2 regions of the Lentzea sp. NPDC102401 genome follow, and region 2 is predicted to be linked to the other one. Evidence: riboswitches for the same ligand, from Rfam matches in the RefSeq annotation. Region 2 holds a riboswitch; the other holds the start of a gene.
What was found. A riboswitch is a leader RNA that binds a small molecule or an ion and turns the genes downstream of it on or off. The one in region 2 is predicted to bind thiamine pyrophosphate.
Positions count from the first base shown of each region.

Region 1: it holds a riboswitch for thiamine pyrophosphate, as region 2 does, so the genes downstream of both, ACIRG5_RS29605 (thiamine ABC transporter substrate binding subunit) here and thiC (phosphomethylpyrimidine synthase ThiC) in region 2, are expected to answer to the same signal.

Region 1 is NZ_JBIWKS010000009.1:243,626-258,274, forward strand. It holds gene ACIRG5_RS29595 (ABC transporter ATP-binding protein) at 1-549, opposite strand, end outside; gene ACIRG5_RS29600 (ABC transporter permease) at 549-2,156, opposite strand; gene ACIRG5_RS29605 (thiamine ABC transporter substrate binding subunit) at 2,132-3,130, opposite strand; TPP riboswitch at 3,124-3,236, opposite strand; gene ACIRG5_RS29610 (4a-hydroxytetrahydrobiopterin dehydratase) at 3,268-3,561, shown strand; gene ACIRG5_RS29615 (glycoside hydrolase family 88 protein) at 3,621-4,604, shown strand; gene ACIRG5_RS29620 (mannosyltransferase) at 4,521-5,735, opposite strand; gene ACIRG5_RS29625 (DUF6131 family protein) at 6,013-6,168, opposite strand; gene ACIRG5_RS29630 (BTAD domain-containing putative transcriptional regulator) at 6,231-8,969, opposite strand; gene ACIRG5_RS29635 (BTAD domain-containing putative transcriptional regulator) at 8,966-12,091, opposite strand; gene ACIRG5_RS29640 (hypothetical protein) at 12,194-12,421, shown strand; gene ACIRG5_RS29645 (Uma2 family endonuclease) at 12,418-12,777, shown strand; gene ychF (redox-regulated ATPase YchF) at 12,830-13,909, opposite strand; gene ACIRG5_RS29655 (bifunctional transcriptional activator/DNA repair enzyme AdaA) at 13,990-14,649, shown strand, end outside.
Region 2 is NZ_JBIWKS010000011.1:246,912-261,560, reverse strand. It holds gene thiD (bifunctional hydroxymethylpyrimidine kinase/phosphomethylpyrimidine kinase) at 7-822, opposite strand; gene thiC (phosphomethylpyrimidine synthase ThiC) at 819-2,474, opposite strand; TPP riboswitch at 2,464-2,588, opposite strand; gene ACIRG5_RS33650 (hypothetical protein) at 2,760-3,041, opposite strand; gene ACIRG5_RS33645 (LysE family translocator) at 3,298-3,900, opposite strand; gene ACIRG5_RS33640 (aldo/keto reductase) at 3,973-4,911, shown strand; gene ACIRG5_RS33635 (peptide deformylase) at 4,908-5,489, opposite strand; gene ACIRG5_RS33630 (DUF3263 domain-containing protein) at 5,598-5,876, shown strand; gene ACIRG5_RS33625 (LytR C-terminal domain-containing protein) at 6,182-6,484, shown strand; gene ACIRG5_RS33620 (AAA family ATPase) at 6,826-8,979, opposite strand; gene pssA (CDP-diacylglycerol--serine O-phosphatidyltransferase) at 9,151-10,119, opposite strand; gene ACIRG5_RS33610 (phosphatidylserine decarboxylase) at 10,119-10,814, opposite strand; gene ACIRG5_RS33605 (M48 family metalloprotease) at 11,018-12,442, opposite strand; gene glp (gephyrin-like molybdotransferase Glp) at 12,439-13,635, opposite strand; gene ACIRG5_RS33595 (AIM24 family protein) at 13,708-14,349, shown strand; gene ACIRG5_RS33590 (cold-shock protein) at 14,438-14,644, shown strand.

The sequences.
Region 1 (14,649 bases), on a different contig from region 2:
CGCGGCCTCCCGCAGCAGTCGCGCCAGGTCGACCGCGAGCTGTTCGCGCAACGCCCGGTCCAGCGCCGACAAGGGCTCGTCCAGCAGCAACAACCGCGGTGACGGCGCCAACGCCCGTGCCAGCGCGACCCGCTGCTGCTCGCCGCCGGACAGCTGCGTCACCCGGCGGTCGGCATAGCCTTCGAGCCCGACGAGTTCCAGCAGCGACAGCACGCGCTTGTCCCGCGTCTCGCGCTCGACCTTCTTCATCCGCAGGCCGAAGGCCACGTTCCCGGCGACCGTCCGGTGCGGGAACAGCTGCCCGTCCTGGAAGACCAGCCCGAACTCGCGCCGGTGCACCGGAACGCTGGCCAGGTCCGAGGAATCCCACCGCACCGCGCCGGCAGACGGCTTCTCCAGCCCCGCCACGGTGCGCAGCAACGTCGACTTCCCGCACCCCGACGGCCCGAGCAACGCCACGACCTCGCCGTCCGCCACCGACAGCGACACGTCCGACACCGCGGCCGTCTGTCCATAACGGACGGTGATCGAGTCCAGTTCCAGCGCCATCAGAACTCCCCGCTGCTCGGCACGCGCAACCGCTCGATCAGCAGCACGCACCCGACCGTCACGACCATCAGCAACGCGCACGCCGCATAGGCCATCTGGCTGTTCAACTCCCCCGGCCGCGACATCAGCCGCGCGATCACCACCGGCAGCGTCGGCGCGTCCGGGCGGGCCAGGAAGCTCGTCGCGCCGAACTCCCCCAGCGCCACCACGAACCCGAACCCGGCCGCCGCCACCAACGACCGCCCGACCAGCGGCAGGTCCACCTCACGCCACACCCGCAGCGGTGAGGCACCCAGCGTCGCCGCCGCCTGCCGCAGCCGTTCGTCGACCGCCCGCAGGACCGGCAGCACCATCCGCACGATCAACGGCGTGACCACCAGCGCCTGCGCCAGCGGCACCAGCATCGGCGACGTGCGGAAGTCGCCGGGCAACGCGTCCATCGTGATCAGGTAGCCGAAACCGACCGTCACCGCGGACACCCCGAGCGGCAGCATCAGCGCGGTGTCGAGCACCTCGGAGACGCGACTCCCCGACCGCCGCAACCCGACCAGCACCACCGCCGAGAACACCCCGACCACCAACGCCACGAGCGTCGCGTCGAAGGCCGTCCGCAGCGAGTTCACCGCGGCGTCGATCCCCGTCACCGCCAGCGTCCCGCGGTCGCCACGGGAGTTCAGCGCCACGTAGCCGGCGAAGCTCCAGCCGTCCCGAGTGGACAGTGACCGCGTCACCAGCCCGACCACGGGCGTCAGCAACGCCACCACCACGGCAAAGGCAGCAAAGACCACGTACCACTCGCCGCCGGACGGCCGTCGCGCCAGCTCTTCCCTGCCCCGCAACGCCAGCGCGGTCTCCCGGCGCCGCCGCGCCAGAGCGCCCAGCACCAGCACCGCGAGCACGGCGAGGAACTGCAACAACGACAGAGCCGCCGCCCCGGACAGGTCGAACAGTTCGACCGTCCGCAGGTAGATCTCGGTCTCCAGCGTCCGGTACCGCGACCCGCCCAGCACCAGCACGACGCCGAAACTCGTGGCACAGAAGAGGAACACGACCGCCGCAGCCGACCCGATCGCCGGCGCCAACGCCGGCAGCACGACCGACACGAACGCTCGCGGACGGGAAGCCCCAAGCGCCCGCGCCGCGTCCTCAGCTCGTCGATCCGTGTGCGCCCACAGCCCGCCCACTGTCCGCGCGACCACGGCCACGTTGAAGAACGCGTTCGCCAGCACGATCGGCAACACACCGCCGTCCGGCCAGAACGTCCGGAAAGCCAGACCCACCACCACGGTCGGCAGCACGAACGGCACCATCACCGCGGCCCGGATCACGCCGAGACCGCGGATCCGGCAGCGTGCCAGCACGAACGCCAGCGGCATCCCGGCGACGACTGCCACTACCGTCGACGCCAGGGCCTGTCCCAGCGTGAACCCGACGAGTTCCCAGGTGTCGCCGTCGACGAGCGCCGCGGTCACGCCGCCTTCGCTCAGCCCGAGCGACACGATCGCCAGCACGGGCCACGCGAAGAACAAACCCAGGAAGGCCAGCGGCAGCAGCGCCGCCGCCGACCACCCCGTGCGGGAACTCAGCCCTGCACGAGCTTGCGCCACTGCTCGACCCACGCTTCGCGGTTGTCCTTCACCTTGTCCGCGGGAAGCGACTGCGGTGAGGACGGCAACGGCGCGTCCTTGGCCCACGACTCGGGCAGCGCGACACCCTCACGCGACGGGTAGACGTACATCTGCTCGGCCACCTGGGCCTGGAACTTCTCGCCCAGCAGGAAGTCGAGGACCTTCTTGGCGTCCTCGGTGTTCTTGGCCCCGGACAGCACACCCGCGTACTCGACCTGGCGGTAGCAGGTGTCCAGCACGGCCTTGGTCTTGCCGCCTTCAGCCGACGGCGACGACGCGTAGGACACGACGATCGGCCGGTCGCCCTTGGTGGCGGAGAACTCCTGGTTGTAGGCCTCTTCCCAGCCACTCACGACCTTGACGCCGTTGGCCTTGAGCTTCGTCCAGTAGTCCTGCCAGCCGTTCTCGCCGTACTTGGCGATCGTGCCGAGCAGGAACGCGAGACCGGGCGAGGACGTGGCCGGGTTCTCGACGACCAGCTTGTCCTTGAACTTCGGGTCGGCCAGGTCGTCGTACGACTTCGGCTCGACGCCGCCGAGCTTGGCCGGGTCGATGTTCAGGCACACGTCACCGACGTCGACGGCCTGCAGGCGGTTCGACTCGTCCGCCTTGTACCGCTGAGCGCCCTTCGAGGCCTCCGGCGATGCGTACTCGGCGAACACGCCCTCGTTCAAAGCCCGCGAGGCGAACGTCGAGTCGACGCCGAACGCGACGTCGCCGATCGGGTTCGCCTTGGTGAGCACCAGCTTGTTCGTCAGTTCGCCCGCGTCACCGCTCGCGATCTGCTTCACGGTGATTCCCGAGGACTTCTGGAACTCGTCCAGAACCTCGGGCTTCACGACGAACGAGTCGTGCGTCACCAATGTGACCTCGTGCGTCTGTGGCGCGGTCGAAGTACCGGCCGAACAACCGGTCAGCACCAGAGCAGCGCAAACAGCAAAAATCTTTCTCACGTCAAATCTCTCCCTACGCCGGTATGACCCGGATCAGGTGGACGGTCGAGGGCTTGCGAGCCCTCCTCTCAGCCCGGCGCTTCACCGGACTCCCGTGGCAACGCGCAGCCTACGTGACGTGGTGGGACGATCAGGACATGGCCGAGCTGTTGAGCGACGATCAGTTGAACGACGTGCTGCCCAAGCTGCCCGACTGGGGCGCCCAGGACGCGGCGCTGGTCCGGACCGTGGAGCTGGCGAGCTTCTCCCAAGCGATCATGGTCGTGAACCGGATCGCGGAGATCGCCGAGAACGACAACCACCACCCGGACATCGACATCCGCTACAAGACGCTGACATTCCGCCTGAGCACCCACTACAAGGGAGGAATCACCGCGCTCGACGTGTCCCTCGCCGAGGAAATCGACGGAGTCCTGGACGCGATGAGCTGATTCGGTCAAGATGTGCGCTGCCGCCGCCCGCGGACAGGAGAGGGAACACCCTCATGCGGTTGCGCACATCATTTTTCTGCCTGGTTCTCACCGGGACATTGACCGCGTTTCCGGCCGGTGCGAACGCCGTGCCGTGTGCCGTGACGGACACGATGATCAAGGCCAGCGCCACCTGGGTCACCAAGGGTTCCGATCTCGCGGCGAACAACTGGTCCAACGCGAACTTCCACGTCGGCAACCTCGCCCAGGTGCGAACCACCGGGATCAGCAACCACAAGACGTGGCCCTGGGTGCAGGCGAACTCCTACCTGCTGCCGCTGGACCCGGCGAACCCCTTCGCCCCGGATGCCCAGTCGACCGGTGAGCCGTACCTCGACGTGGCGTACTTCCACCCGGAGCCCGAGGTGCTGCAGCCGTTGCGCAACAACCTGCGCGCCCAGGTGAAGGACGGGAAGACGCACTACTGGAAGTCGCCGGACGCGCTGAACATGGCGCTGCCGTCGTTCACCCGCGTCGCCGTGGCCGACGACGACCAGGCCATGCTCGACTACTCGTTCAGGTCGTACCGCAGCCTCAAGGCCCGGACGTTCAACGAGTTCACGGGCCTGTGGAGCCTGAACGTGCAGACGAACGGCTGGGCCGTGCAGGGTCTGGCCAAGGCGATGCTCGCGCTGCCGGCCGACCACCCGTACCGCGCCGAGTACGCCAAGACGTTGCGCAAGAGCGTGCAGACGCTCAAGTTCCTGCAGCGCCACGACGGCTTCTGGGGCAGCACCGGCAAGGACTCCGCGGCCACCGCGATGATCACTTATGCGATCGCCGCCGGCATCAACGCGGGCGTGCTCGACCGGGAGACCTACCTGCCGCACGTCCAGAAGGGCTGGCAGGCCCTCCTGACCGCGCTGGACGCCGACGGAACGCTGGGCTGGGTCGCGGCCCGCAACTCGTGGAAGCCCGCGTCAGCCGGTGACACCGGTGGGTTCGCCGTGGGCAGCTTCCTCATCGCGGGGCAGCAGCTCGTCCCTCTCACGCCGGGTTGCTAGGCCGATCGCGACGAGCGTGAGCAGGCCCGCGGCCGGATAGCCCCAGCCGAGCGCCACGAAGACCCAGGGCCGCGGGAAGTCCCAGATGTTCGGCTGGGCGAGCAGCAGGAACGAGATCAGGTAGCCGCCGGTCAGCAGCACCCACAGGCCGGCGGTGATCTTGCACAGGAGGTGCCCGCCGGTGTAGATCAGCCACAGCAGGGCGGGCACCATCCACACCCAGTGGTGGCTCCACGAGATCGGCGAGACCAGCAGGCCGAGCATCTGGACGCTGACGATCAACGCCAGCGCGTCCTTGGTCCTGCTGACCGCGAACCACGTGAGCGCGGCCGCGACGAGCACGGCGACGATGTAGATCGGCCCGGTCTTCACGTCGTAACCGACCGTGCGACTCAGGGCGCCGCGCAGCGACTGGTTGATCGCGCTGCCGACCGGCCCGACGCGACTCGCGTCACCGAGCAGCTGGAACCAGAACTTGTCCGACTGGGACGGTGAGATGGCCCAGCCGATGCCGTACACCACGACAAAAGCGACGAACGACCACACAGCGGCCATCCACCGGCGCTGAATGAGGAAGTACAGCCCGGAAATCGCGGGCGTGAGCTTGATGCCCGCGGCGAAACCGACCCCGGCGCCGCCGACCCAGTTGCGCGCGCTGGCGAGCGTGCCGATCAGGATCGCGACGAGCACCAGGTTGATCTGGCCGTAGTTGAGCGTGGTGCGGACCGGCTCGATCCACAGCGTCAGCGCGGTCCACATCATGGCGCGGCGCGGGTCCTGCAGCTTCAGCAACTTCAGGCTGGTGCGCACGATGTAGTAGAGGCAGGCCAGGCAGAGCAGCTGCCAGATCCAGCGCGAGGCCTCCCACGGCACCCAGCTCATCGGCGTGAAGATCGCGGCCGCGAAGGGCGGGTAGGTGAACGGCAGCGGGAACACGTCCGCGTACTGGTCGAGCCGCCACTCGTAGAGGTCGCCGGAGAACAGGTGCGGCGACCCGTTGCGGTACACCAGCAGGTCGATCATGGTCATCTTCGCCTGGAACGCGACCATGAACAGGTGCCCGGCGACCGACAACGCGAGCAGCCACGGTGCTACGGAGAGCACACGCGCTTCCACAGCACGGAGTTTCACCCCGAAAACGTTACCCGAGGCAACGAAACGGGGTACCCCGGCGTCAATAGGACGGGAGAGATCGCAAGAGGGAGTTTTCTGATCATGTCTGTTGATCTTGTAGTTGCCGCTGTCGCCGCTCTGGCCATGCTGGGGGTCGCGTTCGGAGTGTTCGCCGCTGCCGCACGCGCTAAGAACAACGTGTAAGAGCTTGTAAGACAAGCAGAAGGGGGAGCCTCCACAAAGGAGGCTCCCCCTTCACCGTTTCCGAGGGGAGGAACGGTGATCTGGTGCGCGTTTAGAAGTAGTGCGCCCGTCCGCCGATCGGCTTGCCGACCGCGCCCAACACGGCGAGGATCGCGCCGATCACCAGGAGCACCACTCCCAGAGTCGTCAGGATGCTGATACCCATCAGCCACCCGACGACGAGCAGAATAAGACCGAGGACGATCATGACACCTCCAGGTGGGGAATCCTTTTCTGGATTACCCCGCGGGGGTCGGTACAAACCTCGCTTCATACATTCGTCACCGATGCAATCAGCTCCCGTGCCTGCTGCACTCCCTCGCTGCTGAAATGCTCCGCGTCCCGGGTGGCGTCGACGACCTCCAGCGCCTCGGTGAGGACGTCCCGCGCGCGGCCGTGATCCCCTGCGGCGATGAGAGCCTTCCCGAGCCTGATGAGGCAGTCGGCGACGTTGGTCCCTCCACGCATCGAGCGCCACACCTCCAACGCTCGCTCGTAACTGTCGACGGCCTCGGCATGACGGCCGAGACCGAGGTAGATGTCACCCAGCGTCTCGAGGTTCCCGGCCGGCCCCTCGTCCTGGCCGTTGTACTCGGTTTCAGCGAACTTCCCGGCCGCGCCCAGGCAGAGCTCGACCGCACGGGCGCCCTCACCCATGTTGTGGTGGGCTCTGCCGAGTGCGGCGAGGTGACGCCCCACCTCGTAGCTGTCGCTGTGGCCCTCCATCCGCGGGTGGACCTCCGCCAGCACGTCGAGCGCCTCCGCGAGGCGACCCTGCTTCTCGTAGGTGAACGCGAGGCCGCGCCGCAGGTGCGCCTCCGCGAGGACGTCGCCAGCGGGCTGTGCGCACCGGATCGCCTCCCGCAGGTGGAACTCACCGGCGTCGAAGTCGTTGAAGCTGATCAGCGTGGCGGCGAGCCTGCGGTGCATGAGGCTCTGCCCGTGGAAGTCGCCGAGCCGCTCCGCCGCCGCCAGCCCGAGGCGGTGCCCAGCCGCGATGTCGTTGAGGTACCCCTCTCTGGAGAGGTACCCGTGCATCACGAACATCACCTTCCAGGTGAAGTCGTCCGCCCCCAGTTCTCCCGCTCGTTCGGCGGCGGCGAGCATCACCCGGTGCTCGGCGGCGAACGTGGTCCACGCCGTGTCCACGTCCGGGATCGGGTCGAGGACCACACCTCTCGCGGGCGGTTCCGTGACGATCGGCGGGGAGTTGAACTGCAGTTGCTGCCAACACGCGTGTGCGGTGTGCAGGTAGTGGTCGAGCATCCGGCGCACTGCCGCGCCCCTCCGTTCGTCCGGCAGCTCACCCACGCGTTCGGCGGCGTAGTCCCGCAACAGGTCGTGCAGCAAGAACCGCCCGGCGTCCGTCGCGGTGACGAGGCTGCCCGCAACCAGTTCGAGCACGGCCTGCCGCGCCTGGTCCACCGGTAGCGCGGTGAGGCTCGCGGCGGCCTCCACCGCGAAGTCCGGGCCCGGATGCAGCCCCAGCAGCACGAACAGTTCGGCCGCCGGATCGCTGAGGAACCTCAGCGACCAGGAGAAGACAGGGCGGACACCGGTGGCGGGGTCATCGATGTCGAGCGCATCGAGTCGTTCCCGCTCCAACTCGTCCGCGAGCACGCCGAGCGGGTCACCGTAGGCCGCGCGGGCGGCCACGATGCCCAGTGCCAGCGGCAAGCCCGCACACCGCTCGACCAGCCGCGACACCGCGTCCGGCTCGGCCTCGACCCGCCTCGCGCCGATCCGTTCGATCAGCAGATCGGTCGCGGCCTGCTCGTCCATGACGTCCAGCGCGATGGGCTGAGCACCTTCCCGCACGACAAGCCCGCTCAGGCGGTTGCGGCTGGTGACCAGCACCAGGTTGCCGGCTCCGCCGGGCAGCAACGGCCGCACCTGGTCCACGTCCCTGGCGTTGTCCAGCACCAGCAGCACCCGCCGCCCCGCCAGCATCGACCTGTACTCGGCGATCACCGCGTCGTCGGACCAGTTGCGCAGCGTCGACGAGGGCAGACCGAGCGACACGAGGAAGTCGCGGACCACCGCGACCGGGTCGAGCGGCTCGGCGTGGAGGTCGAACCCGCGCAGGTTGACGTGGAGCTGGCCGTCCGGGAAGCGGTCGGCCACCTGATGCGCCCACTGCACCGCGAGCGCCGTCTTGCCGACGCCGCCAATGCCGCTGATGACCGAGATCAGCACGGGCTTGCCGGGCCGGGACTCCGCCATCTCGGTCAGCAGCGCCAGCTCGTCCTCGCGACCGACGAAGTGCGGGGGGACGGCCGGGAGTTGCCGGGGCACCGCCGACGAGACGGGCACGTCACCGCTGAGCACCTGCTCGTGCGCCTCGCACAGCCGTTGCCCGGGATCCACGCCGAGCTCGTCGGCCAGGTGCCCGCGGACCTCCTGGTAGACCGCGAGCGCCTCCGCCTGCTGACCGGCGCGGTGCAGGGCGAGCATCAGCTGGGCCCAGAAGGTCTCGCGCCACGGGTGCTGCCGCACCAGCGACCGCAGTTCCGGCACCAGCACGTCGGTGGCACCGGCGAGGTCGACGTCGATCCGGCGTTCCAGCGCGACGACCTGCTCCTCCACCAGCGGCGGCACGTCCTCGCGGTGCAGCGACTCCGACGTGACGTTGCCGAGCACCGGGCCGCGCCACAGCTCCAGCGCCGCGCGGTACTCACCCTCCGCGGCGAGGCGGCGGAACTGGGCCAGGTCGAGCTGGCCGGGGCCGACCTCGGCCGAGTAGCCGCGCGACGACGTGCGGACGCAGTTGGCCGCGCCGAGCGACTGCCGCAACCGCAGCACGACGGTCTGCAACGTCTTGTGCGCGCGGTCGGGGGCGGGCGGCTCGCCGTCCCACACACGTTCCACCAGTTCGTCCACCGACACGAACTCGTTGGCGCGCAACAACAGCGTGGCCAGCAGCACGCGCCCGCGACCTGCGGGAACAGCGACAGGCTCGCCGTCGAGCAGCACTTCCAACGGCCCCAGAACGCGGTACTCGGCAGTCACCCGGACGAACCTACCGGCACGCCGCAGTCCCGATAGGCATTGGCGGCCAACGCTTCCGCGGCCTTCGCGCCTTCCGCATCACCTGTGGCGCGATGCACGGCGGCGAGCGCTTGGAGCGACTGCCCCTCCTGGTACCGCTGGTGATAGCGCCGGTGCGTGGCGACTGCCTCCTCCGCACACCGCAGGGCTTCGTCCATCTCGCCCGTCGCGAGATGAAGCAACGCGCTCTCCCTGAACAGCGCCCCTTCTCCTTCGACCGCGTAGCCGGCATCGGTCCGGATTGCGCGAGCCTCGCTCAGATGATCCCCCGCCAGCTCGAGTTCACCGAGTTTCCGGTAGGCCCGCGCCGCCGCCCAATGCGCGGTGAGGCGGTATGAGAGGACCGTGGAGTCGTCACCCACGAGCCGCAGGCGCACCAGGGCGGCGGCCAGCGCGTCCTCGTGCGCACCGCAATGGTTCATCACCTCCTCCAACGCCTGCCAGACGTGGAACTCCTCTTCCATGCCGACCCTGTGCCGCGCCTCTTCGAGAATGTCGAGCATGAGGTCGAAGGCCACGTCGACCTTTCCGAGCGCCAGATCGGCACTGACGACGGAGGCGGTGCCGATGGAGATGCGAAGGGGGTTGCCAAGCGCGTCCAGCAACTCGAGGTACTTCTCGTAGTGCGCTCTGACATCCGCGAGCCTGCCCAGTTCCAGGCAGACGGTGATCAGGCCGTTGTGGGCGGCCGCGCGAGTACCAGGTGAGCCGGCCAGGTCCCGCACTCGCAGCAGCGCCTGCTCGGTGGCCGGGTAGTCCGACATCTCGAACCAGACGCCGGCGAGGTTTTGCAGGATCGACGCCTGTCCCTCGGTCGAACCCATCCGCTCCCTGATCGCGAGCGCCCGTTGCAGGTGTTCGACGGCGGTGCCCAAGTCGCCCGCGATCCGGGCCACCACCCCCACGGTGTTGTGTGCACTCGCCTGGACCGGCAGGTCGCTCTCCCTGACACCGATGTCGAGAGCTTCCAGCCCGAGTTGCGTCGCCCCCGCGAAGTCTCCCTGGCAGAAGCGGTAGATGGAGGCGCCCAGGTTCGAGCTGGCGACGAGCAGGTCCTCGCCGGACGCACGGCTGGAGCGATCCCGGATCTCGCACAGCACCGACCAGTTCGCGTCTTCACGAACGTCGTAGTAGAAGCCGTTGAGCACGGCTCCGAGCTCGGCCACCAGCCGGTGATCGCCCCGCCCGGTCGCGACGAGCATCGTCGCGATCAGGTTCACGTGCTCGGCGTTCAGCCACGCGAACGCCTCGTCCGTGCTCTTCAGCACCACGTCGGGCAGTTGGGTCGTGGTCGTCGCGAGCGGGTGCCTCCGCTGGTCCGGGAACAGCAACTCGGCCGCGTCGTCAGCCATGCGGCGGTAGAAGTCGTACAGCCACCCGACGGCCTCGTTGGTCTCCTCGCTCGTGCACCTCTCCCTCGCGTACACGCGCAGCAGGTCGTGCAGGGCGAAGCGGGTGCCGCGCTGTTCGACGAGGTGCACACCGACCAGGTGGTTGAGGTGGCGGCGGACGTTGGGCAGGCCGGCGATCACGGCGGCGTCGTTCGCGGTGAAGTCCGCGCCGGGCAACAATCCCAGCCTGCGCAACACCATTCGTGTCTCCTCCGGCAACGAGGAGTAGCTCTCGTCCAGGACGACGCTGACGGCTGCGGCGGGATCACCGGGCACCGCGAGCTCGCCGAGGCGGTCGTCGCCGAGTTGCGCGACCTTGTCCGCGATGGTCATCGCGTCCTGGGAGGACAGGTCCGCGGCCGCGATGCGCAACGCGAGCGGCAGCCCGCCGCACAACCGCACCAGCGCGGCGGCGGCCTCCGCCTCGGCCCGCACCCGGTCCGCGCCGAGCGCCCGCTCCAGCACACGCGTTCCGCCGTCATCGCTCAGCACCGGGAGCCGAAGCAGGTCGGCGTCGTGCAGGGCGAGTCCGCGCAGGTCGCCTCGGCTCGTGACGATCGTCAGGGCGCCGGCGGACGCGGGCAGCAGCGGCCGCACCTGCTCGGCGTTCGCGGCGTTGTCCAGCACCAGCAGCAACTTCCGGTCCGCGACGAGCGACCGGTAGAGCGCCACCTGTTCGTCCAGTCCAGCAGGCACGTGGTCGGCGCCCAGCGCCTTGAGAACGAGGGTCAGCGCTTCCTGCGGCGGCATGGCCCGCACAGGATCCTGACCGCGCAGGTGCACGAAGATCTGCCCGTCCGTGAACCGCTCGCTGATCCGATGGGCCCAGTGCACGGCCAGGGAGGTCTTGCCGACCCCACCTGTGCCCGCGATGGCCAGCACCTTCGCGTCGCTGGCCGCGAGCCGTGCCACATCGTGCTCACGCCCGGCGAAGGTGGCGAGATCCGGCGGCAACTGCTTGGGCGTGACGCGCTTCTCCTTCGGTGGCGCGACCTCTCCACGCAGGATCTGCTCGTGCAACTCGCGCAGCGCGGGCGCCGGGTCGATCCCCAGTTCTTCCGCGAGCATCTCGCTGACCTGCCGATACGTCGCGAGCGCACCGGCCTGCTGCCCCGACCGGTACAGGGCGAGCATCAGGTGGCCCCAGAAGCGGTCGCGCAACGGATGCCTGCGGGTGAGGTCCTGCAGTTCCGGCACCAGGTCCACCGACCGCCCGGCCGTGAGGTCCGCCTCGATCCGCTGCTCCAGCGCGGCGAGCTGTTCCTCCACCAGCGACGGCACCTCGTCGCGGTGCAGCGACTCCGACGCGACGTTGCCCAGTACCGGTCCCCGCCACAGGGCGAGGGCGGGCCCGAACTGCTGCCGGGCGACCAGCGCGCGGAACCTCAGCAGGTCGAGCTGCTCCGGCTCGATCTCGGCCAGGTACCCACCGGGCTCGTGCCGCACGCAGTTCGCCTCGCCGAGCGCCTGCCGCAGCCGCATCACGACGGTCTGCAACGTCTTGTGCGCCCGGTCCAGGTCCGGCGGCGCGCCCTCCCACAACCGTTCGACCAGCTCGTCCACGGACGTGAACCGATTGGCGCGCAACAACAGCGTGGCGAGCAGCACCCGGCCGCGGCCGGCGGGAACCGGCACGGGCTCACCGTCGAGCACTACCTCCAGCGGTCCCAGCAACCGGTACTCAGCTCTCACACCGCGGAAGTCTAGGTGCGTCACCGAGACGCGCGCTCGACGTCGAACGGCCGTCCCGAGCTCGTCTGGCCCGGCACGCTGAGCAGCCGCTATCTTTGTTTCATGACCGCTCTGCCTGACTGGATGCGCCCTCCCCGCGCGGAAGGGTGGTTCGCGGAGGATCTGGACCGCCTCCCCGAGGCGCCTCGGCACACCGAGTTGATCGACGGAGCTCTCGTTTTCAGGATGTCACCGCAGCGGTCGTGGCAGGGTCGCGTCGTCACCGGCCTCACCGTCCAACTCATGGGCCAGGTTCCGTTCCGGATGGCATCGAAGTCGAGCGAGAAATGACCATCCGGCTCGACCGGCGCAACCGCCCAGAGCCCGATCTTCTGGTGACCACCGCGTCGGTCGATCCCGACCGCACCTGGTTCGCCCCCGAGGACGTCCTGCTCGTCGTCGAGGTGCTCTCGCCTGAGTCTGAGCACCGCAACACCACCGTCAAGCTGCGCAAATACGCGGAGGCGGGGATCATGCACTACTGGCTGGTCGAGGACGACGCCAACCAGCCCGTCGCCCACGTCTACGAACTGGACGAGCCGACCAAGGCCTACGTCTCGACCGGAATCTTCCGCGGACAGCTCACGTCATCGGTGCCGTTCCCGATCACCATCGACCTCGAAAGCCTCTTCCGCGTCAGCCGCTGAACACGACGATGGCCTCTTCCCGCTGGGGGAAGAGGCCATCGCTCTGAGCTGATCAGACGTTGAAGCGGAACTCCACCACGTCGCCGTCGGCCATGACGTAGTCCTTGCCCTCCATGCGGACCTTGCCCGCCGCCTTCGCGTCGGCCTTCGAACCGGAGGCCACCAGGTCGTCGAACGACACGACCTCGGCCTTGATGAAGCCGCGCTCGAAGTCCGTGTGGATCACGCCGGCCGCCTGCGGGGCCGTGGCGCCCTTCGGGATCGTCCAGGCGCGCGATTCCTTCGGGCCGGCCGTGAGGTAGGTCTGCAGGCCGAGGGTGTGGAAGCCGGCGCGGGCCAGGGCGTGCAGGCCCGGCTCGGTCTGGCCGATCGACTCCAGCAGTTCGAGGGCCGACTCGTCGTCGAGTTCGATCAGCTCCGACTCGACCTTGGCGTCGAGGAAGACGGCGTCGGCCGGGGCGACGAGCTCGCGCAGTTCCTTCACGCGGGCCTCGTCGGTCAGCACGCCCTCGTCGGCGTTGAAGACGTAGAGGAACGGCTTGGTGGTGAGCAGGGAGAGCTCACGCAGCAGCTCACCGTCCACTTCGGACTGCGCTGCGAACAGCGTGCGGCCCGCGTCGAGGATGTCCTTGGCCTTCTTCGCGTTCTCGAGGACGGCGCGGCGGTCCTTCTGCATCCGCGCCTCCTTCTCGATCCTCGGGATGGCCTTCTCGAGGGTCTGCAGGTCGGCGAGGATCAGCTCGGTGTTGATCGTCTCGATGTCGCTCGACGGATCGACGCGGCCGTCGACGTGCACGACGTCCGGGTCGTCGAACACGCGGATGACCTGGCAGATCGCGTTCGCCTCACGGATGTTCGCGAGGAACTTGTTGCCGAGTCCCTCACCCTCCGACGCGCCCTTGACGATGCCCGCGATGTCGACGAACGACACGACGGCGGGCACCTCGCGCTCGGAGCCGAAGATCTTGGCGAGGGTCGTGAGGCGGGCGTCCGGCAGCGGCACCACGCCCACGTTCGGCTCGATGGTCGCGAACGGGTAGTTCGCGGCGAGCACGTCGTTGCGCGTGAGCGCGTTGAACAGGGTGGACTTGCCAACGTTGGGCAGGCCGACGATACCGAGGGTCAAACTCACGGTGAGCGAGTCTACGGCAGCCGACGGTCGTGTCCGATTCCCGCGAGCCATTGGGCGTTCCCGCTGGCAGGATCGATGGCATGGTCATTGACGAAGAACACGCGTACCGGGTGTGCTCCGCACGTGACGCCCGTTTCGACGGGTGCTTCATCCACGCGGTCCGCACGACCGGCATCTACTGCCGGCCGTCGTGCCCCGCGGTGACCCCGAAGCGCCGCAACAGCCAGTTCTTCCTGACGGCCGCCGCCGCGCAGTCCGCGGGCTTCCGGGCCTGCCGCCGCTGCCTGCCGGACGCCGTGCCGGGCTCCCCCGAGTGGAACCTCCGCGCGGATCTGGCTGGCCGGGCGATGCGGCTGATCAGCGACGGCATCGTGGAACGCGACGGCGTGACGGGCCTGGCCTCCCGGCTCGGCTACTCGGAACGCCACCTCACCCGCGTGCTGACCGCCGAGCTCGGCGCCGGTCCGCTGGCCCTGGCCCGCGCCCACCGCGCCCACGCGGCCCGTCTGCTGATCGAGACGACCGAACTGCCGTTCGCCGACATCGCGTTCGCCGCGGGCTTCGCGTCGGTCCGCCAGTTCAACGACACGATCCGCATGGTGTTCGCCTCGACCCCGTCCGACATGCGCGGCCGGGGCAAGGCACCGGTGGGCACGCCGGGCCGCATCGTCCTGCGCCTGCCGTACCGCCCGCCGTTCGACGCCACGGGCCTGCTGGCCCACTTCCGGGCGCACGCGTTG
Region 2 (14,649 bases):
GCCGGGCTAGCTGTCGAGCCTCCACAGCGGCGACACCGGACCGACGCCGCCACCCAGCGGATAGGCCGCGGCCACCGACTTCACGATGAACTCCTTGCCGAACCGCACGGCTTCCGGCACCGAGGCACCCTTCGACAGCGCCGAGCTGATCGACGACGCCAAGGTGTCGCCGCTGCCGTGCGTGTGCTTGGTGTCGTAGCGAGGGCCAGGCAGTTCGATGAACTCGCTGCCGTTGTAGAGCAGGTCGAGGCACTCCGGGTCGTCCCACATGTGGCCGCCCTTCACGAGCACCCACTCCGGCCCCAAGGCGTGCAACGCCTCCGCCGCCACGCGCTGGTCCGCGCGGTCCTTCACCGCGATGCCGGTGATCAGCCGCACCTCGTCCAGGTTCGGCGTCACCAGCGTCGCGCGTGGGAACAGCAGGCCGCGCAACGCGTCCAGGGCGTTGTCGGCGAGCAGTTGGTCGCCGTGCATGGACGCCGAGACCGGGTCGACGACGAACGGCGTCTTCCCCGAGCCGATGCCGACGCGGTCCAGGGCCGGGGTGATGGCCTCGATGATCCGCGCCGACGCGAGCATTCCGGTCTTCGCGGCCTGCACGCCGATGTCCTCGGCCACCGAGACGATCTGCGCCGCGACGACGTCCGCCGGGATCTCCGAGACTCCCGTGACGCCCAGCGAGTTCTGGACCGTCACGGCCGTCAGTGCGACGCAGCCGTGCACTCCGCACGCGAAGAGCGTGCGGAGGTCGGCCTGGATGCCCGCACCACCGCCGGAATCGCTTCCGGCGATGGTGAGGACCCTGGGTGGTGCCGTGGTCACGAAGTCTCCACGACCGGGAGGTAGACCTTGTTGCCCGTGTTGGCGAACTCGCCGGACTTCTCCGCCATGCCCGCCTCGATCGCCTCCACTGTGGACAGTCCGCGTTCCTCGGCGTAGCGCCGCACGTCCTGCGTGATCTTCATGGAGCAGAACTTCGGCCCGCACATCGAGCAGAAGTGCGCCGTCTTCGCCGGTTCCGCGGGGAGCGTCTCGTCGTGGAACGAGCGCGCGGTGTCCGGATCGAGCGACAGGTTGAACTGGTCCTCCCAGCGGAACTCGAAGCGCGCCTTGGACAACGCGTCGTCCCAGTCCTGGACGCCGGGGTGGCCCTTGGCGAGGTCCGCGCTGTGCGCCGCGATCTTGTACGTGATCACGCCGGTCTTCACGTCGTCGCGGTTCGGCAGGCCGAGGTGCTCCTTCGGCGTGACGTAGCAGAGCATCGCGGTGCCCAGCCAGCCGATCTGCGCCGCGCCGATCGCGGACGTGATGTGGTCGTACGCCGGCGCGATGTCCGTGGCCAGCGGCCCGAGGGTGTAGAACGGCGCCTCACCGCACCACTCCTCCTCCAGCCGGACGTTCTCGGCGATCTTGTGCATCGGCACGTGGCCGGGGCCCTCGATCATCACCTGGACGTCCTTCGCCCGTGCGATGTGCGTGAGCTCGCCCAGCGTGCGGAGCTCGGCGAACTGCGCCTCGTCGTTGGCGTCCGCGATGGAACCCGGCCGCAGCCCGTCGCCCAGCGAGAACGTGATGTCGTAGGTGCGCAGGATGTCGCAGAGCTCCTCGAAGTGCGTGTAGAGGAAGCTCTCCTTGTGGTGCGCGAGGCACCACCCGGCCATGATCGCCCCACCGCGCGAGACGATGCCGGTGACGCGCTTGGCCGTCATCGGCACGTACCGCAGCAGCACGCCCGCGTGCACGGTCATGTAGTCGACGCCCTGCTCGGCCTGCTCGATCACGGTGTCGCGGTAGACCTCCCACGACAGCGCCGCCGGATCGCCGTTCACCTTCTCCAGCGCCTGGTAGATCGGCACGGTGCCGATCGGGACCGGCGAGTTGCGCAGGATCCACTCACGCGTCTCGTGGATCCGCTTGCCGGTGGACAGGTCCATGATCGTGTCGGCACCCCAGCGGGACGCCCACACCATCTTGTCGACCTCGTCCTCGATCGACGACGACACGGCGGAGTTGCCGATGTTGGCGTTGATCTTGACGAGGAACTTCTTGCCGATGATCATCGGCTCGGCCTCGGGGTGCTTGCGGTTCAACGGAATCACCGCACGCCCGATGGCCACCTCCTCGCGCACGAACTCCGCGTCGAGGTTCTCGCGCACCGCGATGAAGCGCATCTCCGGGGTGATGATCCCGGCCTTCGCGTACGCGAGCTGGCTGACAGCTCCGTTGATCGGTTCCCGTGCGGCGATCCACCCCGACCTCAGGTCGGGGAGTCCACTGTGGACGTCGATGGTCGCGTTGTCGTCGGTATACGGACCGGAAGTGTCGTAGAGATCGACATGTTCGCCGTTGGTCAGCTCGACCCTGCGGTAGGGCACCCGGATGTCAGAGGAGACTTCCCGATACACCTTGCGCGAGCCCGAGATCGGGCCGGTGGTCACACTGGGCTTGACCGAACGGTCGTCAAGTGCCGTCACGACATTCCTCCCTACGCCGGCATTACCCGGTCAGGTTCAGGCGGTCGGTGACACCGGCACTACTGCCAGTCACCCTCTCAGCCCGCTCAGGCGCGAGCTCCCGCGTTGTGTTGAGTTGTCGAGAACCGACCATAGTCAGAGCGCGCCGTAGCTGCCAAGGGCGTCGTTTGCCCCTAATCTCTTCCTCGTGGCTGATCACCAGCCGTTCCCGCCCGGCGCGCGACGCGGCCAGCGTCCCGCCGTGGTCTCGGCATGCCCTTCCTGCGGCGAACTCGCAGGTCGCGGCTACCCCGACTGCGGCTTCTGCGCGGAACTGCTCGACCAGTTCTGGCTCGCGGACTGGGAGGCGCTGCGCACGTCGTCCCAGCTGGCGGACCGGGAGTTGGCCGAACTGGTGACCTCCGCGGACGTCGGCCAGTACCCGTGGACGTGCGTGGACTGGGCGATGACGCTGCTCGCCTGTTCGAGGTGCGGTGCCGAACTCGGTACCGGTCCGGTCGAGTGCGTGCGGTGCGCGGTGACCGAAGAGCGCCGGTGGAGCTGGGACCACTCGGCCCATCCGTACACGATGAGCGCGAACGAGCACCTCTTGAGAGTCGCCCGCGCGGCTCTGCGCGCACCTCACCGGCGTCGGCCGGCCGTCGTGCAGGCCTGGCAGCTGGTGCTGCCGTTCCTGATCGCCGGTGAGGTGATCGAGTTCGGCCGCCTGGACCGGATCCGCGCGCACGTGCTGGCCGGCGGCTACGCGTCGATGGCCGCCTGTCACACCTTCGACGAGCTGGCCGGGCTGCCCGAGCTGTTCTGGCGCCGGGGCAGCCCGATCTCAACGCGGGTCGAGTACCAGCCGGACTCCGAGCGCCAGCAGCACGCCGCCCGACAGCTTCTCGAGCGCGGGACGGACGCGCGGCCGGCTCAGCCAGCCGCGGATCGTGTGCAGGATCGACACGATGATGAGGTACCAGACGGTGTCGATCAGGACCCAGGCGACGGCGAGGAAGAGCAGAACCCCCTTGCCGGCCTCCCCGGCAGGCACGAACTGCGGTAGGAACGAGATCGCGAACACGCCCAGCTTCGGGTTGGCCAGGTTCACGACCAGGCCGCTGCGGAACGCGTGACTGGCCGGTGGCGGTTCGGCGGCGGGCAGGCTCTTGCTGATCAGGGCCTTGACGCCCAGGTAGATCAGGAAGACCGCGCCGATGATCCTCAGCGCGTGGTAGGCGATCTCGGACGCCGTGAGCAGGACTGACAGGCCCAGCGCGGCCGCGATCGCCCAGCAGGCCACGCCGACCTCCATGCCGAACACCGTCGCCAGCGCGGCTTTTCGCCCGTGCACCGACTGTCGCAGGACCATGGCCGTGCCAGGTCCGGGCGACAGTGCGATGAGGAACGAGGCCGCGACGAAGGCGACGATGTTTTCGATGGGCATGCCGTTGATGGTCGCTGGTCGTCGCAACTTGTTTCTTGACCTGGAGCGCGCTCCAGGATGTTCGGTAGCCCCATGACCTTGGAACTGGGGAAGTTGGGTTTCGGCACGTGGGCCATGGGCGGACCGTTCTCGGGTCCGGACGGATCGCCGGTCGGCTGGGGACCGGCGGACGACGGCGAGTCGGTCAAGGCGCTGCGGCGGGCGGTGGAGCTGGGCGTGACGTTGTTCGACACCGCGGACGTCTACGGCTGCGGGCACGCGGAGACCGTGGTGGGGCAAGCGCTTGCGGACGTGCGTGACCAGGTGCTCATCGCCACGAAGTGGGGCTGCGGGTTCGACGCCGCCTCCCGTCGGATGACCGGCGACGAACGGTCGGTCGAGTACCTGCGCCGCGCCGTCGAGGGGTCGTTGCGGCGGCTGGGGACCGATCGGATCGACCTGTACCAGCTGCACGTCGGCGACCTCGGGCTGGACGAGGCCGCGCTGCTGCGGTACGAGTGCGAGGCGCTCGTGGCGGCGGGCAAGATCCGGGCCTACGGGTGGAGCACGGACGACGTCGAGCGGGCGCGGTTCTTCTGCGAAGGGGAGCACGGGATCGCTGCCCAGGCCGACGTCAACCTGCTGTTCGACAACCCCGGGATGTACGCGGGCGACTTCGCGGTGCTGTGCAGGAGGCCGTTGGCCATGGGCCTGCTGGCGCGCGAGACGTTCGGTCAGCTCCCCGCGGACGACGTGCGCGTCACGAACCCGTCCTGGCTGCGGTTCTTCGTCGACGGGAGGCCGTCGCCGGAGTACTTCCAGGCGCGGGAGGCCGTTCGGGACGTGCTGACGTCGGGCGGGAGGACGCTGGTGCAGGGTGCGCTGGCCTGGTTCTGGGCGCGTTCTCCCCGCCTGGTTCCGATTCCGGGCGTGCGGACGGTGGCCCAGGTCGAGGAGAACGCGGGTGCGCTGGAGTTCGGGCCTCTGAGCGTGGACGAGCTGAAGCAGGTGGAGTCGGTGCTCCGCCCCTAGTCCTCGTCGTCCTCGTCGAAGTTCGCGGGGTCGTTCGGGTCCCAGGACAGGCCCGGCTGGTTCCACTCGTTGTCGCGCAGCATCCGCTTGGCCTCCTTCTTGTACCGGCCGATGAGGCGGTCGGTGTAGAGGTAGCCGTTGAGGTGGTCGGTCTCGTGCTGCAGGCAGCGCGCGAAGAAGCCGGTGCCCTCGACCTCGAACGGCTGCCCGTCGAGGCCCTGACCGGTCACCTTCGCCCAGTGGGCGCGTCCGGTCGGGTACGCCTCGCCGGGCACGCTCAGGCAGCCCTCGAAGTCGTCGTCCGGGTCCGGCATGGTCTCCGGGATCTCGGAGGTCTCCAGGGTGGGGTTCACGACCACACCGCGGTGCTGGACACCCTCGTCATCCGGGCAGTCGTAGACGAATACCCGCAGGTCGAAGCCGATCTGGTTGGCCGCGAGTCCGACACCACGAGCGGCTGCCATCGTCTCGAACATGTCGTCGACGAGCGTCTTCAGCTCGGTGTCGAACTCGGTGACCTCGCGCGTCGGGTTGTGGAGCACGGGGTCGCCGGCGATGCGGATGCGATGGACGGCCATGGCTGAACTTTATGCGGTCCAAAACTGTCGGTGTCGCGCGGTAGGTTGGAACGATCACGTGATTGAATTGCCCGCACCTGAGATGGTGTGGCGACCGTGGGGAGCCAGATGGATCACGCCGAGACGCTCACCTCCGCTGACGGGCTGACCAGCCGCGAACGCACGATGCTCGCGTTCGAGCGTCAGTGGTGGAAGTACTCGGGATCCAAGGAACAGGCCATCAGGGAACTGTTCGACATGTCAGCTACCCGCTACTACCAGTTGCTCAACGCGCTCGTTGAATCCGAAGCCGCACTGGCTGCCGATCCGATGCTGGTCAAGCGGTTGCGCGGCGTGCGAACAGGCCGCCAGCGGGTTCGCGCACGCGCCAGGAGCACCGAGGACTGATGACCTCCCCCGAGTCCGCAAGCCCGTCCCGTCCGGCCAAGGCCGCCGGCTTCGCCCTGCTCGGTGTCGCCGCCGTCGCGTTGGTGATCGGTGTTGTGAGCCTGTTCAGCAGCGGGGGGTCTGAGACACCCCCGGTTGCCGAGGGGTCGTCCACCGCGCCGCCCGCGTCCGGCAGTTCCGAGCCTCCGGCGTCCGCACCGGCTTCGACACCTGCCTCGACTCCGGCCTCGACTCCGTCTTCGGCGCCTCCGGCTTCCACACCGGATACCTCTGTTGTGCCGCCTCCGCCGGTCACCCAGCCTGGAGTGGCCAAGGTTCCTGTTCGGGTTTACAACAACTCGACCATCACCGGGTTGGCTTCGAAGGCTTCGGATGCGGTTCGGGGCAACGGGTGGACTGTCGCCGAGACCGGTAACTACTCGTCTGGGACCATCCCGACCACGACCGTTTATTTCCGGCCTGGGACTGAGGAAGAAGCTTCGGCCAAGGAGTTGGCTGAGGTTTTGCGGGCTCGGGTTGAGCCTCGGTTCGACGGGATCCAGTCTGCTGCGGCCGGGATCATTTTGATTGTTACGAATGATTTTCAGGGGCCTTCCAAGAACAAGTAGGTTGCGAGTCCGCAGGTGGTTGGGTTTAGTCCTGACCTCGGGCTGCTTCCTGGAGCTCCGCCCCAGACCCCGCCAAACTGCTCAAAACCCGAGGTCCACGCCGTACGCAGGTTGATGGCACGCCTTTTGCTTTGGGCGGAGTTGCGTTGCGCAGGTAGTTGCGTTGGTGGGGTGGTTTCGTCGCGAGCCGAGCCAAGAGCAAGAGCTGTGGCACGACTCGTGACGAAACCACCCCACCCAGACCGCAAGCCAAGGACGGCTCGCCTTCGCCTTCGCGGGAGTGTCAGACCTCGTCGCTAATTTGGGTCGCGGGGGGTCCTGACATCGAGGGGACCCCTGCGTCAGCGTGCCGTCGCGTAAGCGGCCAGCGATGCCAGCTGTGCCGGGTCCAGTGACGGGCGCACCACTGCCCTCGCCTTGGCCAGGTGGGCCTGCGTCACCTCGGCCGCGTCCAGAGACTCCCGCATCGCCGTCAAAGCCGCCTCGCGGATCAGGGCCGCGCAGTCTGCCGCCGAGTACATGTCCAGATCCTCGGCCAACTCGGCCAGGTCCACGTCGCCGGAAAGCGGCGTGTTCCGGGACGAGGCCTTGAGGATTTCCGTGCGCGCCTCGGCGTCCGGTGGTGGCACGTAGATGATGCGTTCCAACCTGCCTGGGCGGAGCAGGGCCGGGTCGATCAGTTCTGGGCGGTTGGTCGCGGCGATCACGACCACGTCGCGCATGGGTTCCACGCCGTCCAGTTCGGTCAGCAGGGCGGCTACCACTCGGTCGGCCACGCCGGAGTCCGAGGACTGGCCTCGGCGTGGGGCCAGGGCGTCCACCTCGTCCAGGAAGACGAGGGCCGGGGCGGCGTCGGCTGCTCGGCGGAAGAGTTCGCGGACCGCCCGTTCGGATTCTCCTACGAACTTGTCCATCAGCTCGGCGCCCTTGACGGTCAGGACGTTCAGCTGGCCCGTGCCTGCCAGTGCTCGGACCAGGAAGGTCTTGCCGCATCCCGGCGGGCCGTAGAGCAGGAGGCCGCGCGGCGGGTCCACGCCCAGGCGGGCGAAGGAGTCCGGGTAGCGCAGGGGCCAGAGGGCCGCTTCCGTGAGGGCCTGCTTGACCTCCTTCATGTCGCCCACGTCGTCCAGCGTCAGTCCGCCGGTCTGGACCGTGTCGGAGGCGGACATGGAGATCGGGCGGACCGTGTTCAGGGCGCCCAGCAGATCCTCTTGTCCCACACGGGGTTCTGCCACCTCGCGTTGGCGGAGGGCGGCTCGGACCGCTGCTTCGCGGCGCAGGGCGCAGAGGTCCGCCGCCACGAAACCCGGTGTGCGGGCGGCTACCTCGCCGAAGTCCACATCGGACTCCACCGGGACGTCGCGCAGCAGCACCCGCAGGAGTTCGGTCCTGCCCGCGGCGTCGGGGAGGGGGAGTGTCAGCTCGCGGTCCACCAGGTCGGGGGCGCGCAGGCGGGCGTCCACCGACTCCGCGCGGGCCGAGGTGACCACGAGCGCGAGGTTCGGGCGGGAGATGGCCGTGCGCAGGATGTCCAGGACGACGGTCGCCACCGGTGGCGGTGCGGTGGGCAGCAGTGCGTCGATGTCGGTGAGGAGCAGGACCGTGGGCTGCTCGGGGACGCCCGCGATCGCGTCACCGAGTTGCTTCGCCATCGCGCCCGGTTCGAGGACGGCGATGCTCGGCGCGGCCAGTTCCACGACCGTCGCTTTGACCGAACGAGCGACGGCGCGGACCAGCGTTGCCTTGCCGACGCCTTCCGGGCCGCTGATCATGGCTGCCAGGCGGGCGGAGGCGCCCAGCTTGGTGAGGAGTTCGGGCTGGCGGAACATCAGCTCCAGCCACTCCGTCAGGCGACGCGCCTGTTCGCGCTGGCCCACCAGGTCCGCGAGCGGCAGCGCCTCGTGCTTCTCCTGCACCACCACCGGCGTCACCTCGGCGGCGGGTGCCGAGGCCGAACGCCAGCCCACGACGCTCGACGGCTGCACGGCCACCGGGCCCGCAGGGTCGGTCGAGGTGATGGTGATCAGCTCGTTCGTCCACGTCATGCCGATGGCGTTGGACAGCTTGCGGCGCGTCTCGGAGACATTCGCGCCGGGCGGCGGTGCGAGGTCCTGGGGGAGCAGCGAGACGTTGTCGCCGACGGTCAGGACCTTGCCCGTCAACGCCATGCGCACGTGGTCCGGCGTCAGTGCCGTGGTGGCCAGCCGTGAGCCCGCGACGGTGATCGAACGCGCGGCGGTCACCTGAACGGGAGCCACGACGATCTCGGAGCCCTCGACCACGCCGAGGTTGGTGAGCGTCACGTCGTCGACCAGGACCACGCCCGGCGGCTGCTCGCCGGCGGCGGCCAGAGCGGCGCTCACGCGGGCACCGGTCAGCTTCACGGCGTCCCAGGCACGCAGGCCCAGGGCGTCGAGCACCTCGGGATGAAGGCGGACTACGCCGCGCCGGGTGTCCAGAGCGGACGGGGACAGGCGAGCCGTCAGCGTGATCACGATGCCGACTCTAGTGGTGTGGCCCGGAACGTCGCCGGGGGAATTCGCGGCCGCGAGGCGCCCTGCTGAGCGTGAACTACCTCGCCGACGTTCCGGGTCGCGCCACTGGTTCCTCACGACGACCTCGGGCCGGACACGACGAACGTGTCCGGCCCGAGTGAGCAGGAGCGACTAGCGCTTCGGCTGCCGCCGAAGTCCCAGCTGTCGCCACGAGCGACGGCGTCCGTTGGTAGAGGACACCGCGCCCTCTGCGGTAGCGGCGACAGCACCATCACGCCGAGGCCGGCGCACGGCCCGCATGGCCGCACCGGCCACACGACCGCGCAATGGCTGCCGCAGACCGAGTCGACGAGCCGCAACCCCATGCGCCCGCTTGATCGCACGGCGGTCGGCGCTGGTGACGGTCCACGCCTCCGGATGCTTCGACAGCCACATGTACCGCCGCACCGAGTAGGGCAGGTGCGCCAGGTACACGACCATCGCGATGATCAACGCCACCAACGGGTAGGTGATCACAGCGGCGGCGAGCAACCCCACGGCGACGAGCAACGGGGCCACCGCGCGCGGCGGCACCTTCACGGTCTTCACCGACAGGGTCGGGATGCGGGAGACCAGGAGCATCGCGACCAGGACGGTCCACGCTGCCACGACGTAGGAGTTGTTCCACCAGCCGGCGGTGCGGACCTGCTCCTCGATGATCAGGGGCAGCAGCAACAACAACCCGCCTGCGGGAGCGGGGACGCCTACGAAGAACTCCTTCGCGAACGGTGGTTGTTCCTTCTCCAGCAACGTGTTGAAGCGGGCGAGGCGGACCACCATGCAGACCGCGAAGATCAGCGCGATGACCCAGCCCGCGCGGTTGCCCTCGAACTTCCACAGGTAGATCGCGAGGGCCGGCGCCACGCCGAACGAGATGGCGTCGGCCAGCGAGTCCAGCTCCGCGCCCATCTTCGACGTCGCGTCCAGCAGGCGGGCGATGCGGCCGTCCAGGCCGTCGAAGACGGCGGCTGCCGCGATCGAGGCGATGGCCGCGCCCCACATGCCGACGTTCGCGAAGTGCACCGCGGACAGGCCCGAGCACATGGCCAGGACCGTGATCGCGTTCGGCAGCAGGCGGACGCTGGGCCCGCTGGGAGCCATCAGGCTTCCGGGAGCTCGGCGAGGACGGTCTCGCCGCCGATGGTGCGCTGGCCCGCCTCGACCAGGACGCGGCTGCCGCGCGGCACGTAGAGGTCCACTCGCGAGCCGAAGCGGATCAGGCCGTAGGTCTGGCCGGCGGTGACCTTCTCGCCCTCGGCGACCTCGCACACGATGCGGCGGGCGACCAGGCCGGCGATCTGCACGACGACGAGGTCGTGGCCGTCGACCGTCCGCAGCCACACGGTGTTGCGCTCGTTCTCCTCGGAGGCCTTGTCGAGGTCGGCCGAGAGGAACTTGCCGGGGTGGTACGAGACCTGGACGATCTCGCCGTCCGCGGGCACGCGCTGCACGTGCACGTCGAACACCGAGAGGAACACGCTGACGCGCGTCATCGGCTGGGTGCCGAGGCCGAGCTCGGCGGGCGGGACGGCGTCGACCACGTGCGAGACGGTGCCGTCGGCCGGGGCCACGGCGAGGTTCGGACGGGTCGGCGTCACGCGCTTCGGCTCGCGGAAGAACCACGCCACCCACGCCGTGACCAGGGCGAGGACTACGCCCAGGCGCTTGAAGCGCAGCCGGACGAGGAGGGTCGCGATCGCCGCGGCGGCCACGAACGGGCGGCCTGCCGGGTGCATCGGCGGCACCATGCCGCGCGCGAGTTCGAGGAAGTGGGAGACGGGCTTCTCGCTGCTCATCGTGTCTGGGGGTCCGTAGCTTCCGTGAGTTGTCGGGCGCCAACACGCTACGGCAACACGCCAAACCGCCCATCGGGACTGCCGGAAAGACAAGTGGCCGGTCGGCCCGTGCATCCCCCGACGAATGCGCGGGCCGACCGGCACCTGCGGGCAGTGTAATCCCCGTCACATGGCGTGAACAACGTCGCTGGGTGAGCGTTCCGTCACAGTCCGTCGACGCCGAGGTTCTGCAGCCTCAAGCGCACGTCAGCGACCTGATTAGCGTCCCGCACGGCCGGTGCGACCAGGTCTTCCGGGTAGACCGCAGCTCCGTCGGGCAACCGCAGGACGAACAGTCCTCCCCAGTTGAGTTCCAGCGTCGCGCGGTTAGTCGTCACAAGCAGGTCAGACACCATGCAACCGAGTAGTTCCGTCACGGCCTCGACGGCGGCGTCGTGCACCTGCTCCGGGGTCAGCGACGCGTCCACCGGCGCCCCCGTCAGCTTGTGCAGCTCGGCACGCGACAACGCCGCCAGCACGTCCGCCAGCGTCTCGCCGACCTTGCTCACCCGGCCCGCGTGCCGCAGCGCGTCGGCGTAGCGGCGCACGAGCACCGGCCCGGCCAGCGGCGCGAGCTCCTGCCAGGTGATCGGCGGACCCTGCACCCCGACCAGTGCCGCGACGGCCTCGGGCGGGGTGCCGTCGAGCAACGACCACGCGCGCCGTTCGTCGACCGCCTCCGTCACGCCGCCGGAGAACGGGGAGAGCTGCCTGATCGTCGCCACCCGCTCGCGGATCGGCGGATGGCTGTCGAAGATCGACGACGGCTCCTGCGCGGCCATCAGCGGTTCGATCTCGCGCAGCTGGTGCACGCGCCGCGGGTGGTCCAGGTAGGCGCGGAAGCCCTCCAGCAACGGCGGTGTGCGCCCGGCCAGCACGGCCAGCGAGACGTACCAGCGCAGGTACTCGCTCCAGGCCTCGCCGAGCGGGCCGCCGCGCAGCAACGACCGCGCCGTCGCCTCCGCCCCGGCCGCCGCCACGGACACCTCGTCGGCGAACCGCTCGTGCTTGCGGCTCTCCGAGGCCGCGACCAGCGCGTACAGCCTCGCCCACGCGTAGAGGACGGCGGACAGGTAGCTGCCCTGCCCGATCACCATGCCCAGGGCGAGCTTCGCGCGGAACGTCACCGCCGACACCTGCGTGTGGCCGCCGCCGTAGTGACCGAGCTCGTGGGCGACCACCGACCGCAGCTCACCGATCGTCATGCCGGCCACGAACGGCAGGCCCAGTTCCAGGTAGCGCGTGCCGTGGCGCTCCCACACGCCCGCGTTCGCCTCGTTGACGAGCCGGATGTCGTCGGGGCTGCGGGTGCCGGCCAGCACGGCCAGTTCGTCGACGTGCCGCCACAGCTCCGGGTGCGTCGCGCGGGTCAGCGGGACGCCGGTCGGCCGCGGCCGGGCCCAGAACGCCCTGACCATCGCGTACAGCGACGGCCCGCCGACGATGAGCGTCAACGCGGTGAGGAACGCCCCGCCCTCGACGTCGCCCCGGTCGAACAGGACGTACGCGAGAACGCCCAGCAACACGGTGAGGCCCAGCGCGAGCACGAAGAACCCGGCGAGCATCACCAGGGCCAGTGCCGCTCTCACTGGAGGTGTCGGACGGTGACCTCGGCCCCCGCCGCCAGCTCCGTGACGTCCTCGGGCACCTCGATCAGGCAGTTCGACAGCGCGAGCGCCGACAGCAGGTGCGACCCCGGCCCGCCCACGGGCGTCACGACCTCGCCGGACGACGGGTCGTGCAGGCCGCGCCGGAACTGGGTCTTCCCCGCCGGAGAGGTGAGAGGAGCCGTGATGGTCGCTCGCACCGTGTGGCGTTCCGGCTGCGTGTGGCCCATGGACGCGAGCAGCGCCGGTCGCACGAACACCTCGAACGACACCTGCGCGCTCACCGGGTTGCCCGGCAGCGACAGCACCGGCACGCCCTCGTAGCGGCCGGAGCCCTGCGGCCCTCCCGGCTGCATCGCGACCTTGGTGAACTCCACGTCGTGGCTCGCGAAAGCGTCCTTGACCACCTCGTACGCCCCCGCGCTGACACCGCCGGACGTCACGATCACGTCCACCGAACCGAGGTACGGCGCCAGCGCGCGGTGGAACTCCTCGACGTCGTCCGGCACGAACCGCAGCTGCACGGCGACGCAGCCCGCGTCCCGCACGGACGAGGCCAGCATCATGCCGTTCGACTCGTAGATCTGCCCCGGCTGCAGCGGCTTGCCCGGTTCGACCAGCTCGGAGCCCGTCGACAGGACCAGCACGCGCGGACGGCGGCGCACCGGCAACTCGGGGAAGCCGAGGGCGGAGGCGAGACCGAGCGTGGACGGGCGCAGCACCGTGCCCGCGGCCAGCACCGCGTCGCCCTTGCGCACGTCGTCGCCGCCGGTGCGGATGTTCTGGCCGGGCGCCACGGCCCGATCGATCGTCACGGTCTCCGTGCCGCCGTCGGTCCACTCGACCTGAACGACCGCGTCCGCTCCGGGCGGCAGCGGGGCGCCGGTCATGATCCGCTGCACGGTGCCGGGCACCAGCGGGTTCAGCCGCGTGCGGCCCGCGGGGATGTCGTCGGCGACCGGCAACCGGACCGGGAGCTCACCGGCCAGATCGGCGGCCAGCACCGCGTACCCGTCCATCGCGGAGTTGTCGAACGGCGGCAGGTCGAGCGGCGCGATGACGTCGGCGGCGAGCACGAGCCCGAGGCACTCGTCGAGCGGGAGCTGCAGCACGGGCATCGACCCGACGAGCTCCGCGACGCGCTGGCGGTGTTCGGCGACAGTGGTGGGGGACACGACTGCATACTGCCAACGTCGCGGCGCTCGTGACGGCCGCTTTGCCCCCTTTCCTTCCCGGAGGTGTTGTTCGTGCAGGTCCGGACCAGGCACACACCGACGTTCGGCGTGGCGAGACTCGTCCTCGCGCCCGGCGAGGCGGTGCTGGTCGACCCGCTGACCATCGCGGCCACGAGCTACGGGCTCACGGTCGAGGTGAAGGGCTCGGGCACGAAGGCGGTGGCGCTGTGCACGTCGGGCGCGGAGGGCGGCTGGATCGACGCGGCCCCGGTGCTGCCCGGTGACCTGCACCAGATCGAGCTCGACGGGGCGTACGGCTGGTGCCTCGCCCGGCACAGCTGGATCGCGTCGAGCAGCACGGTGGCGATGAACCCCGAGGCGCCGCCGATGCAGGCGATCTTCGGAGGCGTCGAGGGCTTCATGAACTACGCGCACGGCAAGGGCGCGATGGTGCTCGCCTGTTACGGCGCGCTCGACCTCGTGACGCTGGAAGCCGGGGAAGCGGTGACCATCAGCAGCGATCACGTCGTGGCGTTCGCGGACACCGTGCAATGCCGTCTCCGGCCGTCCGTGCCCGATGGCGTGCAATCCATTCAGACCGGTGAGGGCCTGGTGTTCGACTTCGCCGGTCCTGGTGCCGTGCTGACGCAGACGCGCGGCCCTCGCCGGCTCACCACCTGGTTGCGCGCCAACGGAGTCAGCTCCCGTTCATGACTCCGTAAGGAGGTATCCGCGTGAGATTTCTTCTTTTAGCGTTGCTCTCTGCGCTTTGCGTGAGATGCGCGATCTGAAGGAGGACGTCTTGGCTCTCGGTACCGTCAAGTGGTTCAACTCCGAAAAGGGATACGGCTTCATCGCGACCGATGGCGGGCCCGACGTGTTCGTGCACTACTCGGCGATCCAGATGGAAGGCTTCCGGACCCTGTCAGAAGGCGACCGGGTCGAGTTCGAGGTGCAGGCGGGGCGGGACGGGCGCAGCCAGGCGTCGGACGTGCGCCGAGCCAGCTGACCGAC